DNA from 2 places in the Aeromonas jandaei genome. Region 1 is predicted to be linked to the other one. Evidence: predicted binding sites of a transcription regulator. Region 1 holds the regulator's gene; the other holds the start of a gene.
The links. The regulator LexA, encoded in region 1, represses DNA repair genes until DNA is damaged. The targets are predictions, from matches to a motif close to ANCTGTNTNNNNANACAGNT.
Positions count from the first base shown of each region.

Region 2: a site for LexA is predicted at 6,181-6,200, ahead of WE862_RS13355 (DUF4250 domain-containing protein). Genes of this name have one in related genera too.

Region 1 covers NZ_CP149571.1:1,170,226-1,177,461, reverse strand. Annotated here, with positions in the region: gene dinF (MATE family efflux transporter DinF) at 1-31, opposite strand, end outside; gene WE862_RS05730 (SCO family protein) at 34-660, opposite strand; gene WE862_RS05725 (hypothetical protein) at 868-1,083, opposite strand; gene lexA (transcriptional repressor LexA) at 1,543-2,169, opposite strand; gene plsB (glycerol-3-phosphate 1-O-acyltransferase PlsB) at 2,374-4,797, shown strand; gene ubiA (4-hydroxybenzoate octaprenyltransferase) at 4,867-5,736, opposite strand; gene WE862_RS05705 (chorismate--pyruvate lyase family protein) at 5,733-6,269, opposite strand; gene WE862_RS05700 (flagellar basal body-associated FliL family protein) at 6,415-6,852, shown strand; gene WE862_RS05695 (hypothetical protein) at 6,964-7,128, shown strand; gene WE862_RS05690 (DUF2799 domain-containing protein) at 7,147-7,236, opposite strand, start outside.
Region 2 covers NZ_CP149571.1:2,818,879-2,826,114, reverse strand. Annotated here, with positions in the region: gene WE862_RS13375 (hybrid sensor histidine kinase/response regulator) at 1-760, opposite strand, end outside; gene trxC (thioredoxin TrxC) at 914-1,348, shown strand; gene WE862_RS13365 (SLC13 family permease) at 1,499-2,881, shown strand; gene WE862_RS13360 (glycogen/starch/alpha-glucan phosphorylase) at 2,946-5,420, opposite strand; gene WE862_RS13355 (DUF4250 domain-containing protein) at 5,798-5,995, opposite strand; gene WE862_RS13350 (cell division inhibitor) at 6,226-6,711, shown strand; gene WE862_RS13345 (YcgN family cysteine cluster protein) at 6,967-7,236, shown strand, end outside.

The sequences.
Region 1 (7,236 bases):
CTCGCCACCAGTGGGCAACAGAGTGCGTCACTCTCAGTGACCTGTCAGCTTCAGGATGCGGGAGAAGTCGGAGAGCATGCTATCCATCTGCACCAGCGGTACCTGGCCGCGCTCCACCTTGGGCCGGAATACCCCCTGCAACTTGCCCTTGGGGTTGATGAGGACGATGGAGGCGGAGTGATCGATCAGGTAATCCTTCTCCCCCTCCTTGGCGATGGAGTAGACCAGCCCCAGATTGCGCACAAACGGGAACAGCTTGTCGTGTGGCGCCGTCGCCGCCTTGAACTCGGGGTTGAAGAAGGCGGTATAGGTTTTGAGACGGGCAGGATCATCGCGCTGGGGATCCGCCGAAACAAAGACCACCTGAGTGGTCGGTGCCAGCTTCTTCAACTGATCGTAGACGGAGCGGATATCCGCCAGCGTGGTGGGGCAGATATCGGGACAATAGGTGTAACCGACGAAGAGAAAGGTCCAGTGTCCCAGCAAGTTGGCCGGGGTGAATGGCTTGTTGTCGGCATCGATCAGCTGGAAGTTGTTGATGTCCCGCCCGACCGGATAGTAGTCAGCATGCTCCGGTCGTTTTGGCTGGGTGAGATAGAAGGCAAGGATCAGGCAGCCTGTCAGCAGCAGAAACAACAGAGGATAGCGAAGCTTCATCATAACAAGAGACCCTTTCGGTTCAGTACACACAGCATCGATAGCCAGACAGGTGGGGGATTGTACCCCAGCAGGGCATGAACTGGAGACTCCTTGTACACGGCTCTGTCAGGAACAGACCGTTTGGTTCAATTAAGCAGCAACCACAAAAACAAAAACCGGCTCTTTAAGCGAGCCGGTTTTGTGGGTCTCTGCCGCCATCCATCCCCTTCACGGGCGGTTAATGCGCCTCTGCTGCAGCATTTTGCCGAGCGCTCTGGCACTGATGGGGATCACGGGCGCCAACCAGTTTTCCTGCGACTTGGCAACACCATGGCTCCGCTTGAATAGCAGCACCAACTGTACCACCTTCTCTTTCGGGCAACCCAGCCAGAGCGTCCAGTGCGAGCCCTTGTGGTGCAGCCAGAGCCCGTAAAACCAGGTCAACCGGCTGCCTCTGAAAAAACGGGTGATGGAGGATACCGGTGCCAGTTCCCTCACCCCTGTATCCCATGGAGATCTCGATGCCATAACCAGTCCTCCCTGACCGACAAGTTATGCTGTTTCGCCTGCCCGACTCTGCCGGCAGCACGGCGACTTGCCATACCACGAGTGACGCCCCATGGCAGGGGTGCCCCCTCTCCCTTCATATCCCGTGAAGGTGCATTGCCCACGCTTGTTCTGAATTTGCCCCTATTACCCGCCACAGGCCGGCAACGCATGGCAAGAAGTCTCTTTATTGGCGAGACCCTGATTTGAGCATATATCCGAAATGAATGATTGGCAGCCACTCCCTTCGTCGAACGCCTATCGAGTCTCGCAGCAATGGGCTAGCGGCCAGGCCAACAGGAAAGGCGCAAAACAAAACGGCCTCCCGCAGGAGGCCGTCTCATAGCAAAGGGGAAATTACATCCAGTCGGCGTTGCGGATCACGCCGACGGCCAGACCTTCGATAGTGAGGTGCTGGCTGGAGAGATCCACCTCGATGGGGGAGAGCTCTTCGTTTTCCGGCAGCAGCCACACCTGGCTACCCTTGCGCTGGAAGCGCTTGACGGTGACATCCTCATCGAGACGAGCCACCACCACCTGACCATTGCGCACCTCCTGAGTCTTGTGCACAGCCAGCAGGTCGCCATCCAGAATGCCGATGTTCTTCATGCTCATCCCCTGCACCCGCAGCAGAAAATCTGCCCGCGGATGGAACAGGGCAGGATCCACCTGATAGTGGCTCTCGATATGCTCCTGCGCCAGGATAGGTTCGCCGGCAGCCACCTTGCCAATCAGGGGCAGGCCGCTCTCTTCCAGCACCTCTTCCTCCTCTTCAAGCAGCAGGCGGATGCCGCGGGACGTGCCCGGCATGATCTCGATGACCCCTTTTTTGGCCAGGGCCTTCAGATGTTCTTCGGCCGCATTGGCCGACTTGAAACCAAGCTTCTGGGCAATCTCGGCGCGAGTCGGCGGCATGCCGGTTTCGCTCATATTCGCCTTGATCAACTCCAGCACTTCGGCCTGGCGGGGAGTAAGGGGTTTCATAGAATGGGCACCTGTCTTTTTATACAGCACACTGGCAGTATATACAGTGCAGTGACCAAGGCAAGGCAGAGCTGACATTTGTCGCGACAAACCGCTCATTTATCGCTGTTTTGATCCTGCGCAGCTGACTCATCGTACCTCTCGGCGACAAGGGGCCGCCGATTTGCTATGCTCACGCCGCATTTTTTTGGAGAGCAGACACACATGTCCCTAGGACAGAAGATTTCCAGAGCCATCTTGCAATGGCCGGTCAGCGGCTTGGTCAATCACAAGAGCCTGCCGGAAAATCCCATCACAGAACTCAATCTGGATCCGGCCAGACCCATCGTCTACGCCCTGAAGACCAGTTCGATCACTGACCTGATGACCCTGCAGCAATGCTGTGAGGATCTCGGTCTGCCCGGCCCCTTCACGCCGCTGGAGCTTAACAGCCAGCTGCTGCCGCGCTATGTCTGTCTGGATCGTCCGCCTCCCCTGTTTGGCAAACGCAGCAAACCTCTCCCCTTCCTGCAGGAGTTCCACCAGCTGCTGGATCTGCACAAGCAGGATCCCGAGCTGGATATCCAGGTGGTGCCCGTCACCCTGTTCTGGGGCCGCGCCCCGGGTCGGGAAGGCGAAGAGGCATCCGGCTGGAACATCATCAGCAGTCTGGCGCCGAACCGGCTGAAGAAGGCGCTCATCGTGATCCTCAAGGGTCGCGAGAATCTGGTGCGCTTCTCGCCGCCGCTCTCCCTGCGCTATATGGCCGACAAGCACGGCACTGACGAAGGGATCGCCCACAAACTGGCGCGGGTGGCTCGCACCCACTTCAGCCGCCAGCAACTCGCAGCCACCGGCCCGAAACTGCCGAACCGCCACCTGCTGTTCAAACAGCTGCTCGACTCCGAAGTGATCCAGCAGGCGATTGAAGAGGAGGCCCAGCGCGAAGGGATCAGCCTCGAGAAAGCCAAGAAGCGGGCTCACGGCTATATGGACGAGATCGCCTCCGACTTCTCCTACCGGCTGATCCGCCTTGGCGAGAGTTTCCTCGGCTGGCTGTGGAACAAGCTCTACCGCGGGCTCTCCGTCAACGGCGCCGAGAAGGTACGCCAGCTGGCACAGGAGGGGCACGAGATCGTCTACGTCCCCTGCCACCGCAGCCACATGGACTACCTGCTGCTCTCCTACGTTATCTATCACCAGGGGATGGTGCCGCCCCATATCGCGGCGGGTATCAACCTCAACTTCTGGCCGGCGGGCCCGATTTTCCGCCACGGCGGCGCCTTCTTCATCCGCCGTACCTTCAAGGGCAATCCGCTCTACAGCACGGTATTTCGTGAATACCTCAACCTGCTGTTCGCCAAGGGTTACTCGGTGGAGTTCTTCACCGAGGGTGGCCGCTCCCGTACCGGTCGCCTGCTGCCGCCCAAAACCGGCATGCTGGCGATGACCCTGCAGGCGATGATGCGCGGGCTGGACAGACCGGTCACTCTGGTGCCCGTCTATCTCGGTTACGAGCACGTGATGGAGGTGAACACCTACCACAACGAGCTCAAGGGCAGCCGCAAGGAGAAAGAGAGCTTCCTGCAGGTGCTCGGCATCCTGCGCAAGCTGCGCAACTATGGCCGTGGCTTCGTCAACTTCGGCGAACCGCTGACCCTCAACAGCTACCTGAGCGAGCATATTCCCGACTGGAAACAGCACATTGGAGAAGAGGAGCGTCCGGAGTGGATGGCGGGCACCGTCAACGAACTGGCCGAGCTGCTGATGACTCGCATCAACGGGGCTGCCGCGGTCAATGGCCTGACCCTGAGCGCACTGGCACTGCTGGCCGCCGAGCGTCACGCCCTGACCCGCGACGAACTGCAGGCCCAGCTCAACACCTATCTGGATCTGCTCAAGCAGGTGCCCTACAGCCCGCACAGCACCATGCCGGCCGAAGATGCCGCCACCCTGCTGGATCAGGCGATGGAGCTCAACAAGTTCGAGGTGAGTGAGGACAAGCTGGGCCAGATCATCAGTCTGGACCGCTATCAGGCGATCCTGCTGACCTACTACCGCAACAACATCCTCCACCTGTTCGCCATGCCTTCGCTGGTTGCGGCCCTGATCGAGCGTTGTGAAGGGATCTCCCACAGCGAGCTGCTGGCCCGCTGCATCGACATCTATCCGCTGCTCAAGACCGAGCTGTTCCTGCGCTATGAAGAGGATGAGCTGCCGGAGCTGGTCTATGCCCTGCTGGCCGAACTGCAGCGCCAGCAACTGATCGAAGCGCGCGATGGCGGCTACTGGGTCAACCCGGCCAACCAGATGCGCCTGCTGCTGCTGGCGGAGAGCATTCAGGAGACCCTGCAGCGTTACGCCATCGTGCTGACCCGGGTGCTGGCCCAGCCCCATATCGAGGCGGAGCAGCTGGAAGCGGACGGCCTGATGATGGCTGAGCGCCTCGGCACTTTGCACGGTATCAACGCCCCCGAGTTCTTCGACCAGAAGCTGTTCAGCACCCTGATCCACACCCTGCGCAAGGAGGGTTACTTCTCCTCCGACTGCAAGCCGGATCTCGGCCGCTTCCAGGCGCTGGCCGATAACATAGTGCCGCTGCTGAGCAACAAGATCCGCCGTACCATTCAGGCGGGCAACCAGCTCTGATCTGCAACGCAAACAAAGAAGGCCGCATCATGCGGCCTTCTTTTTTATCGGAGTTTGCGCGGGAACAGGTCACGCCAGCAGGTAATCGAGCACCACGCCGATGAAGATCAGCGCCCCCACATAGTTGTTGTTGAGAAACGCCTTGAAGCAGGCTTCACGCTCGCGCTCGCGGATCAACCGCTGCTGGTAGACGAAGAGCACCCCAGCCCCCAGCAATCCCCAGTAATACCAGCCCCCCAGCGCCATCAGCTGACCAACCACCAACATGATCAGCAGGGTGCCCAGTTGCAGCGCCCCGATGATCCGCTTGTCGTTGCGGCCAAACAGGATGGCGCTCGATTTGAGGCCGAGCTTGAGGTCATCGTCCCGATCCACCATGGCGTACTGGGTGTCATAGGCGATGGTCCAGAGCAGGTTGGCCAGGAAGAGCAGCCAGGCAACGAGGGGCAGAGCATTGGCCTGCGCCGCATAAGCCATGGGGATCGACCAGGAGAAGGCCAGCCCGAGCACAAACTGCGGGTTGGAGATGAGCCGCTTCATGAAGGGGTAGCAGACCGCCAGCAACAGAGCGATAAACGACAGGCTGATGGTGAGCGGGTTCATGGTCAGCACCAAGGCAAAAGAAATGAGCGCCAACACGAAGAAGAGCGCCAGCGCCTCGCGCGGATCGACCCTGCCGGTCGGCAGCGGGCGCCCGGAGGTGCGTTTGACATGGCCATCGAAGTCGCGATCCGCATAGTCGTTGATGACGCAACCAGCCGAGCGCATCAGAAAAACGCCCACGGCAAAGACGATGAGATTCCAGAGGTTGGGGACACCACCTGCCGCCAGCCACAGTGCCCAGAGGGTGGGCCACAGCAGCAGCAGGGTACCGATGGGTTTGTCGATGCGAGCCAACTGCATATAGGCCAGCCCTCGCTCCTTGGTCAACAGATTCACTCCAGCTCCTTGTTACAAACGAGAGAAGGCAGAAACAGCTCGTGAACCAGCAGTGGCCACGGCCCCAGAAACAGACGGGAGCGACGCCCCCAGACCACGGCAGCCGGACAGCGGGGGTTGGTGGCGATCTCGAAGCGCGCCACTTGCAGATGATCGCGCCGCGCCGGCTCGTGGCCGAATATCCGCTCCCCGAGCGGCTGCTCGCCAAGATCGGCCAGCCCGCTTCCCTCCAGCGCCACATCGGCAAACAGGGTCCAGCCCAGAACCGCCGGCCCCCGATCGCCGTGCAGGATCACCTCGCGGCAGATCCCGGCCGGGGTGGGCGCATCCACCAGCCACTGCTCATCGGCAGTGAGAGAGACCTGATGATTGCCAAGCCACTCGACCGAGAAGTGGCTGTTGTGCTGGCGCAACCGCCGGGTCATGGAGCCCGGCTCCAGCAACCAGGGGCGCAGCGAGGCTGGCAATTCACAACTTTCCGGAGCCAGCCAGCTACCCGAGAGCGTGAGGGGAACAGTCAACTCGGACTTCACAGCTTCACCATCCAGAGATTTCCGTGTTCAGGTTAAAATCCGGTTTATTATCCGTAAATCAATCGCGAAATGTAAGAACATCCGTGCTTGACGGCCCCGATGGCAGCATCAAAAATGGGGTATCTCTTGCTGATGAGCCATCCATATGAAGCTATTCAAATTTCTGCTGGTGTTGTTGCTGAGCTGCGGTGCACTTCAGGTCTATGCCTCTGAAGGAGAGGAGCCGCCCGCAGAGGGAGAAGCGGCCGCCGCTCCCAAACCCGGCTTCTACTACCACCTGCTCGATCCGGACATCATCACCAACTACCTGAGCGATGGCAAAACCCTCGGCTACGTTCGGGTGACGGTAGAGTTGATGGCGGCCAACGAGGGCGACCTCAAGCTGCTGGAGCAGCATGATCCGCTGATCCGCGACGCCATTATCCGCCTGATGGGCAGCAAGAGCACCGAGCAGATCAAGTCACTGGTGAGCCGCGAAGAGCTGCGCAAGGAGTGCGAAGCCAAGGCAAACGAGCTGCTGGTGAAAGAGACCGGCAAGAAAGCGGTGCGCGAGCTCATCTTCACCAAATTCCTCTACCAGTAACGTTTCATTCGCAAACCCGCCAGCAGGGATTATCCCCGGCTGGCGGGTTTGTCGTTTATTCGAAATGAAAATTGATTACAATACGCCCGTCGAGTCGTAGAGGTAATCGTTATGGGCAGCAAGACCCTGTGTGAGTGGCGCCGCCACGAAATCCCCACTGATCTCAAAGCGCTGCGCAAGATAATCCGCAAACCCAAATTCGTCTGCGGCAAATGTGCCCGCAGCGCCAACGAGAAAGGCTACCTCTGCCAGCCGCTGCGGCTGAAAGAGGAGTAACGCCTCCCCGTCAGGACGTTATTGATCCGTCCACCCCTGCCGTCCCTGTTCAAACAGCCGGCGGGCCTGCATGTCGTTCGGGCAGACGCCGCGATACTCGCCACCGGA
Region 2 (7,236 bases), 1.6 Mb from region 1:
GACCAAAGCAAATCAAAGCCCCCCCGAGCACCATCAGATAGAAGCGGTTCATCAGTTTGGCGGCACACTCAAGCCGATCAAGCTTCCAGCGCACCAGAGTATCAACCACATGCATGTCGATCAGCCTGTTACGCAATGTGTGATACGCAACCACTTGGCGGCTCAGATCTGCACTCAACTGAACCAGAGCTATAACGTCTGGCTGATCGCGATAGCGGGTTGTCAATTGTTGCTGCTGCAGGGTCAGCTGCTCCTGCTCCTCTTTACTCCAGCTTTTTTGCAGGAATGACCCCAATTGTGCCAGCTCCTTGAGATTGCTCTGCAAGGTGTCGTCTGCCTGTGGCAGTGCCAGTACCTTGTGCAGTTGCAGCTGGAATGGCTGCTGAATGTACTCTATCGCCATCTCCATGGCATGGAGTTGGGCCAGCTCCATCAGATAGGAGTCCATATCCTGCAACAGAGTCTGGGAAAGGGGAAAAGAGATGAGCAGTGGATCACTGCGAACCATACGCACAAAGCTATCCAGATTTGCAGATAACTGGCTGAGGCGCTGCTGGACGTTGGTGTCATTGGCCTGCTCCCGTCCAAGCAAATAGACGGTATCCGAATTAATCCGGTTCAGCACAACCTCTGCTGCGGTACTCATATCCTCAGCTTGCTGCTGCTGACTGAGCAACTGCCAGCAGTATCCCGAAAACGCGAGCAGCAAGGCCACAACCAGCCCAAGCAGCACACGGTTTTTCCGTGATCCTTTGTTCATCCCGTCTCGACTCTCAACTGTGGTCGCTGAATTATCCTGCAGGGTAATGAACCCCGGGAGCATGATCCACTCCTGCCGGTCATTGTGTTACCGTGACGCGGCGCTGATTGGGCAGCAAATCTCCCCACCAGAATACATCTACAGGAGCCAATTATGTCATTTGTCACTACTTATTGTAGCCACTGCTTTACCAGAAACCGCCTGCCTGATGACCATATCGACCATTCAGCCAAGTGCGGCCACTGCAAAGCCGCGCTTTTTGGCCAGACCCCGACTCTCGGTCGTGACAACCAGTTCGATATTCTCATCAGCTCCGACATTCCGGTTGTCGTCGATTTCTGGGCCAGCTGGTGCGGCCCTTGCCAACAATTTGCCCCCGTATTTCACGAAGTGGCCAACGAAATGGAACCACAAATGCGCTTTGTCAAAGTGGATACCGAGCAGCAAACCAGCATCGCTGCACGCTACGCCATTCGTAGCATCCCCACGCTGATGGTCTTCAAACAGGGCAAGATGGTGGCGCAAGTCAACGGTTCACTGCCCAAGAGCATGTTCAAGCAGTGGCTGGAGCAATTCGTCAACGTTTGATGGATGTTGCGCACATGTTTAATTTCGCGCCGATTAATCAATCACTCTGTGAGTAGTGACTGATTTTCGACACACAGGCCTGTTTCCCCCAGGTGAAGAGATGTAGTCTCGGCAACACAAAAACAACCATAAATTAACCGAGAGAACATTATGCACACATCTGCTGTACCCTCAGCCTCATCTCGCTGGCTGGATGTCAAATCAGGGATAGTTATCCTGGATGTCCTGCTGCTCTGCGCCATGCTCGCCTGGCTACCGTTTGACCCCATGGTCAACAAAGGGCTGGGTATTCTGGTATTCATCGCCATCCTCTGGCTGACTGAAGCCCTCCATGTCACCATCACCGCACTGCTGGTGCCCTTGCTCGCGACCGTGCTCGGGGTCTTTGACATGAGCAAGTCACTCACCGACTTCGCCAACCCGATCCTCTTCCTCTTTTTCGGTGGCTTCGCACTGGCTGCCGCCCTCTCCAAACAGGGACTGGACACCCTGATGGCTGGCAAGGTGATGCATCTGGCCAACGGGCACCTTGGCTGGGGCGTCATTTTGCTCTTCACCATTACCGCCGCCATGTCCATGTGGATCAGCAACACCGCCACCACCGCCATGATGCTGCCGTTGGCGATCGGCATGCTGACCCGCCTTGATAGCAAAAAGAATCGTGCCACCTTCGTGTTCGTCCTGCTTGGTATCGCCTACAGCGCCAGCATCGGTGGTATCGGCACCCTGGTGGGCAGCCCACCCAACGCGATTGCAGCAGCCCAGATGGGGATCGGCTTCACCGACTGGATGAAGTTCGGCATTCCGGTCGTAATTATCCTGATGCCTTGCGGCATTGCCCTGCTCTATCTGGTCACTCGCCCGCAGCTCAACCACAAGGTTGAACTGCAGGATGTCACCATCAACTGGACCCGCGAGCGCAAAGTTACCCTTGCTATCTTCCTGACCACTGTGGTGCTGTGGATCGGTTCGCAACCTATCTCCAACGCCTTTGGCGGGATACCTCAACTCGATACCCTGATCGCCATGGGGGCCATCGTTGCCATCGTGGTCAGCCGCGTCGCCAGCTGGGATGATGTGAACAAGAACACCGACTGGGGCGTGTTGATGCTGTTTGGCGGCGGCCTGACCCTGAGCGCTATCCTCAAGGCCACTGGTACCAGCGCCTTTCTGGCGGAACATCTGTCGGCTGTCCTCTCTCACGCCAACATTTTCGTGATCCTGCTGCTGCTTGCCGCTTTCGTGGTCTTCCTGACCGAGCTGGTCTCCAATACCGCGACCGCGGCGCTGCTGATCCCGCTCTTTGCCGGTGTGGCTGAAGCGCTGGGCGTCTCTCCCGTCGTCATGGCGGTTCTCATCGCTATCGGTGCCTCTTGCGCCTTTATGCTGCCAGTCGCAACGCCGCCCAATGCCATCGTCTTTGCCAGCGGCCATATCCGCCAGCAAGAGATGATGAAAGCCGGTATGTCATTGAATCTGGTCTTCACTGTGCTGCTGGCGATGCTGGCTTTCTTTGTTGGCGATATTCTCTGATAACAGCTAGCCTCCCAGATAAACAAAACCCCCGCATTGCGGGGGTTTTTATTGCCGTGAACCGTTAGTTGACGGAGCAGCGTTTCAGGTTCCAGATCCGCTCTACATAGTCTTGAATGGAACGGTCGGAGTTGAACTTGCCCATAGTGGCCGAGTTGATGATGGCCTTCTTCGCCCACAGCGCCGGATCGCGATACCAAGTATCGATCAGCTTGTGCGCATCGGAGTAGGACTGGAAGTCCGCCAGTGTCAGGTAAGGGTCACCCCCTTCCAGCAAGGAGCGCTTGATGGAAGCCAGCTCACCCGGACGACCCGGAGTGAAGTAGTCGGTATCAAACCAGTCCAGCACAGCTTTCAGCTCTGAGTTCGCATAGTAGAAGTCATACGGGTTGTAACCGCGGCCTTTCAGGGCCTTCACCTCGTCCACGTTCAGACCGAAGATGGCGCAGTTTTCAGCACCGGCCTCTTCCGCGATCTCGATGTTGGCGCCGTCCAGCGTACCGATGGTGATGGCACCGTTAAGAGCCATCTTCATGTTGCCGGTACCGGACGCTTCATAGCCTGCAGTGGAGATCTGCTCGGAGACGTCAGCTGCCGGGATCAGCTTCTCGGCCAGGCTCACGCGGTAGTTCGGCATGAACACCACTTTCAACTTGCCCTGAATGCGGGCGTCATTGTTGACCCGATCCGCCAACTTGTTGATGGCATAGATGATGTCTTTGGCCAGCTTGTAACCCGGCGCCGCTTTGGAGCCGAAAATGAACACGCGCGGATACATGTCATAGTCCGGGTTGGCCAGCAGACGACGATAGAGCGCCATGATGTGGATAAGGTTCAGCTGCTGACGCTTGTACTCGTGCAGACGCTTGATCTGGACATCGAAAATCGCCTCGGCGCTCACATCAATGCCGGTTTCCGCCTTGATGACCTTGACCAGCTTCTCTTTGTTGTGCCGCTTGATGGTCATAAACTGCTTCTGAAACGCTTTGTCGTCGGCAAACTTCACGACACCACGCAGCTTGTCCAGCTGCAGCGGCCACTCCTTGCCCACCACCTCGTTATAGAGTGCAGCCAGTTCCGGGTTGCACGCCAGCAGCCAGCGACGCGGCGTCACGCCGTTGGTCACGTTGCACATTTTTTCTGGCCACAGCTCGGCATACTCGGGGAAGAGATCTTCCTTGACCAGCTTGGAGTGGATCTCCGCAACGCCGTTCACTTTGGAAGAGCCGATGACGCAGAGGTTGCCCATGCGCACCTTGCGTACACTCCCCTCTTCGATGATGGAGAGTTTGGCTTTAATGGCATCGTTACCGGGCCACTTGGGTTCGACCAGCTCGTTCAGGAAACGGGCGTTGATCTCATAAATGATCTCGAGATGGCGTGGCAACACCTTCTCGAACAGGCTGACAGACCACTTCTCCAGCGCTTCCGGCAGCAGGGTGTGGTTGGTGTAGGAGAACACCTGATAGCTGATCTCCCAGGCGGCCGCCCAGTCCAGCCCCTCTTCATCCACCAGCACTCGCATCAGTTCGGGAATGGCGATAGTGGGGTGAGTATCGTTGAGCTGGATAGCGATCTGGGCCGCGAAATTGCTGAAGTCGCTCTCATGCACCCGCTTGTAGCGGCGCATGATGTCCTTGATGGAGCAGGCGCAGAAAAAGTACTGCTGGATCAGACGCAGCTCTTTACCAGCATCGGTCTCATCGTTCGGATAGAGCACCTTGGAGATGGTTTCGGCCTGTGCTTTCTCTGCCTGGGAGTCAATGTAACCACCGGCGTTGAACACGTCCCAGTCAAAAAACTCGGAGGCTCGGGATTCCCACAGACGCAGGATGTTGACGGTACTGCCGCCAAAACCGACGACCGGAATATCCCAAGGCACCCCTTTGATCTTGCGACCCGCGTGCCACACCTTCTTCAGACCGCCGTTATCACCGAAAACGGTCTCGACATAGCCATAGAGGGGGACTTCCTGTACCGACTCCGGACGGCAAATCTCCCAAGGGTTGCCATATTCACGCCAGGAGTCCGGACGCTCAATCTGGCGGCCATCCTGGATCTCCTGACGGAACAGACCGTGTTCGTAGTGGATACCGTAGCCCACTGCCGGGTAGTTCAGGGTTGCCAGCGAGTCGATGAAGCAGGCTGCCAGACGACCCAGGCCACCATTGCCGAGCGCCATATCGGGCTCCTGTTCACACAGGTCGGTCAGATCCAGACCGAGTTCGCTCAGCGCCTCTTCACAAATCTTGTAAAGAGAGAGGTTGTGCAGGTTGTTGGAGGTCAAACGCCCCATCAGGAATTCAGCAGAGAGATAGTGAATAGCACGAGTATCTTTCTTGAAGTGAGTCTGCTGAGTGCGGGTCAGGCGCTCGTAAACCTGTTCGTTGACCGCCGCTGCGGTGGCTTTCCACCATGCATCGTGAGAGGCTTTCTGTTCGCTTGTTCCCAAGGTAGAACGCAGGTGACGCACGATACTCGCCTTGAGCTGATCTTTATCCAGTTGGAGATCCTGGTCTGTCTTCTTCTTGGTAGCCATAAACCATATTCCTTCGTTACAAATAAAATTGTTATCCCGAGGATCGGGACCGGCGCTGTTGTTATCTCAAAATATGTACCGGCGTGAGAATACTAACGAAAGCCGCACAATTAAAAGTTAACGCAAGTCACACTTTAACCGATGAAAACCGCCCCGAAAGCGTGAAAACCCTTTCCTTTGACTCGTTGCCATTCATAAAAAATAACCACCTTTATCAATAGGTTATGTTTAAAGTTAAAATAAAATAACGTGAATAGGTTTTCAACGATTGCCAGGCTTTGAAAATCCTTGAAAATAGGCACTGAAACGGCGCATTGAAAGCGATTTCAATGCGCCGATATATGCTACAAGGCAAATATGAAACCTGCATTGCACCATCAGGTGTGTGCCTTGAACTGATTGCTCAAAGGATCATAGTGATATCCAATCTGGCCCAACCGCACCGCCAGCTGCTCCTCACTCATGTTGTAATAGGCCAGCAACTCCTCCAGCCCATCACATTCAAGCCGCAATTTCTCATTGATGATGCCCAGCAAAATGTTGGCATCCAGACGCTGCAAAGTGCTGATATCCATCTCGGCTCCTCCTCTTGACGACCTGTATAACCATGGGTGGTACACCAGCGTTTGTCCATAGAACAAAAAAACACCACCCTTAGATAGATTATTCATCCATTTAAAATCAATCAGTTACAGAAGCTTTACATCGTAGAGATCACATATTTCTTTAAAAACAGCTTGTCAGGTACCCAGAACAGAACTACTGTATGTGCATACAGCTTGTATTTTCATACAGGATAAAGAATATGAACCAGACTCTGCACTCTCCCTCTGTCGCAATGAGCAGCACCATCAGCCGTCCATGGCCAACAAGGATCCTTTGTAAAGCGGGATCGGCCACAGCCAACGTGCGTATTCACTCTGACGAACAGTTTCTGGATGAATTGACCCGCATCGGTAACAACCATACCGGATGGATCCTGTTGATCGCCCCACCCGGCCGCCCTGCAGCCAACCGCTTGCAAGAGCGTGGTATAGACCCGAAACGGGTGCTGATCGTACACAGCCCGAAGATCAAGAACTGGCAACAGACACTGGAGCGCAGCCTTTGTCAGGGGCATTGTGCAGCGGTCTTTACCTGGCTGCCCGAACAGATCGAGCTGGATCACGCAAAATTGCAGCGTCTTGGCCAGCAGTCAGGCATATTGGCCTGCTTCTTTGGCGCCAAACGTATTGCTGTGAACGGTAAACGATTGAGTTATGGCGAACAGGATATCTATCTCAATCACTGAGCCAGGGTCGAGCTCCTCTTGATAGCACCTTCTTCACCCCCACTCGAGTGAAGTTGATAGGCACTCAAAGAGTCTGGAAAGAGATGGTTAAAGCAGACGGTACAATGAACATGACGCCAACTCAGGCACCTTATGGCTCCAGGCAATATATCGAGTTCACTCATATTTTCTCACCATTGGTACGCTCATCTTGAAATGCCGGGGGACAAGGGGTATAACCACGCGTTTTATCAGGTGTATTAAGTGAGCGGTATGATGCAAGCCCCCTTTTGGCAGACCAAGAGTCTGCAGCAGATGACTGAATCCGAATGGGAATCCCTCTGCGATGGTTGCGGCAAATGCTGCCTCAACAAGCTGATCGATGAAGATACCGAAGAGCTGGTGTTCACCAACGTAGCCTGCAACCTGCTCAACACCAAAACCTGCCAGTGCTCCGACTATATGAACCGCTTCAAGAAAGAACCGGATTGCCTGCAGATCACCCACGACAAGATTGCCGAGTATGACTGGCTCCCCTCCACTTGC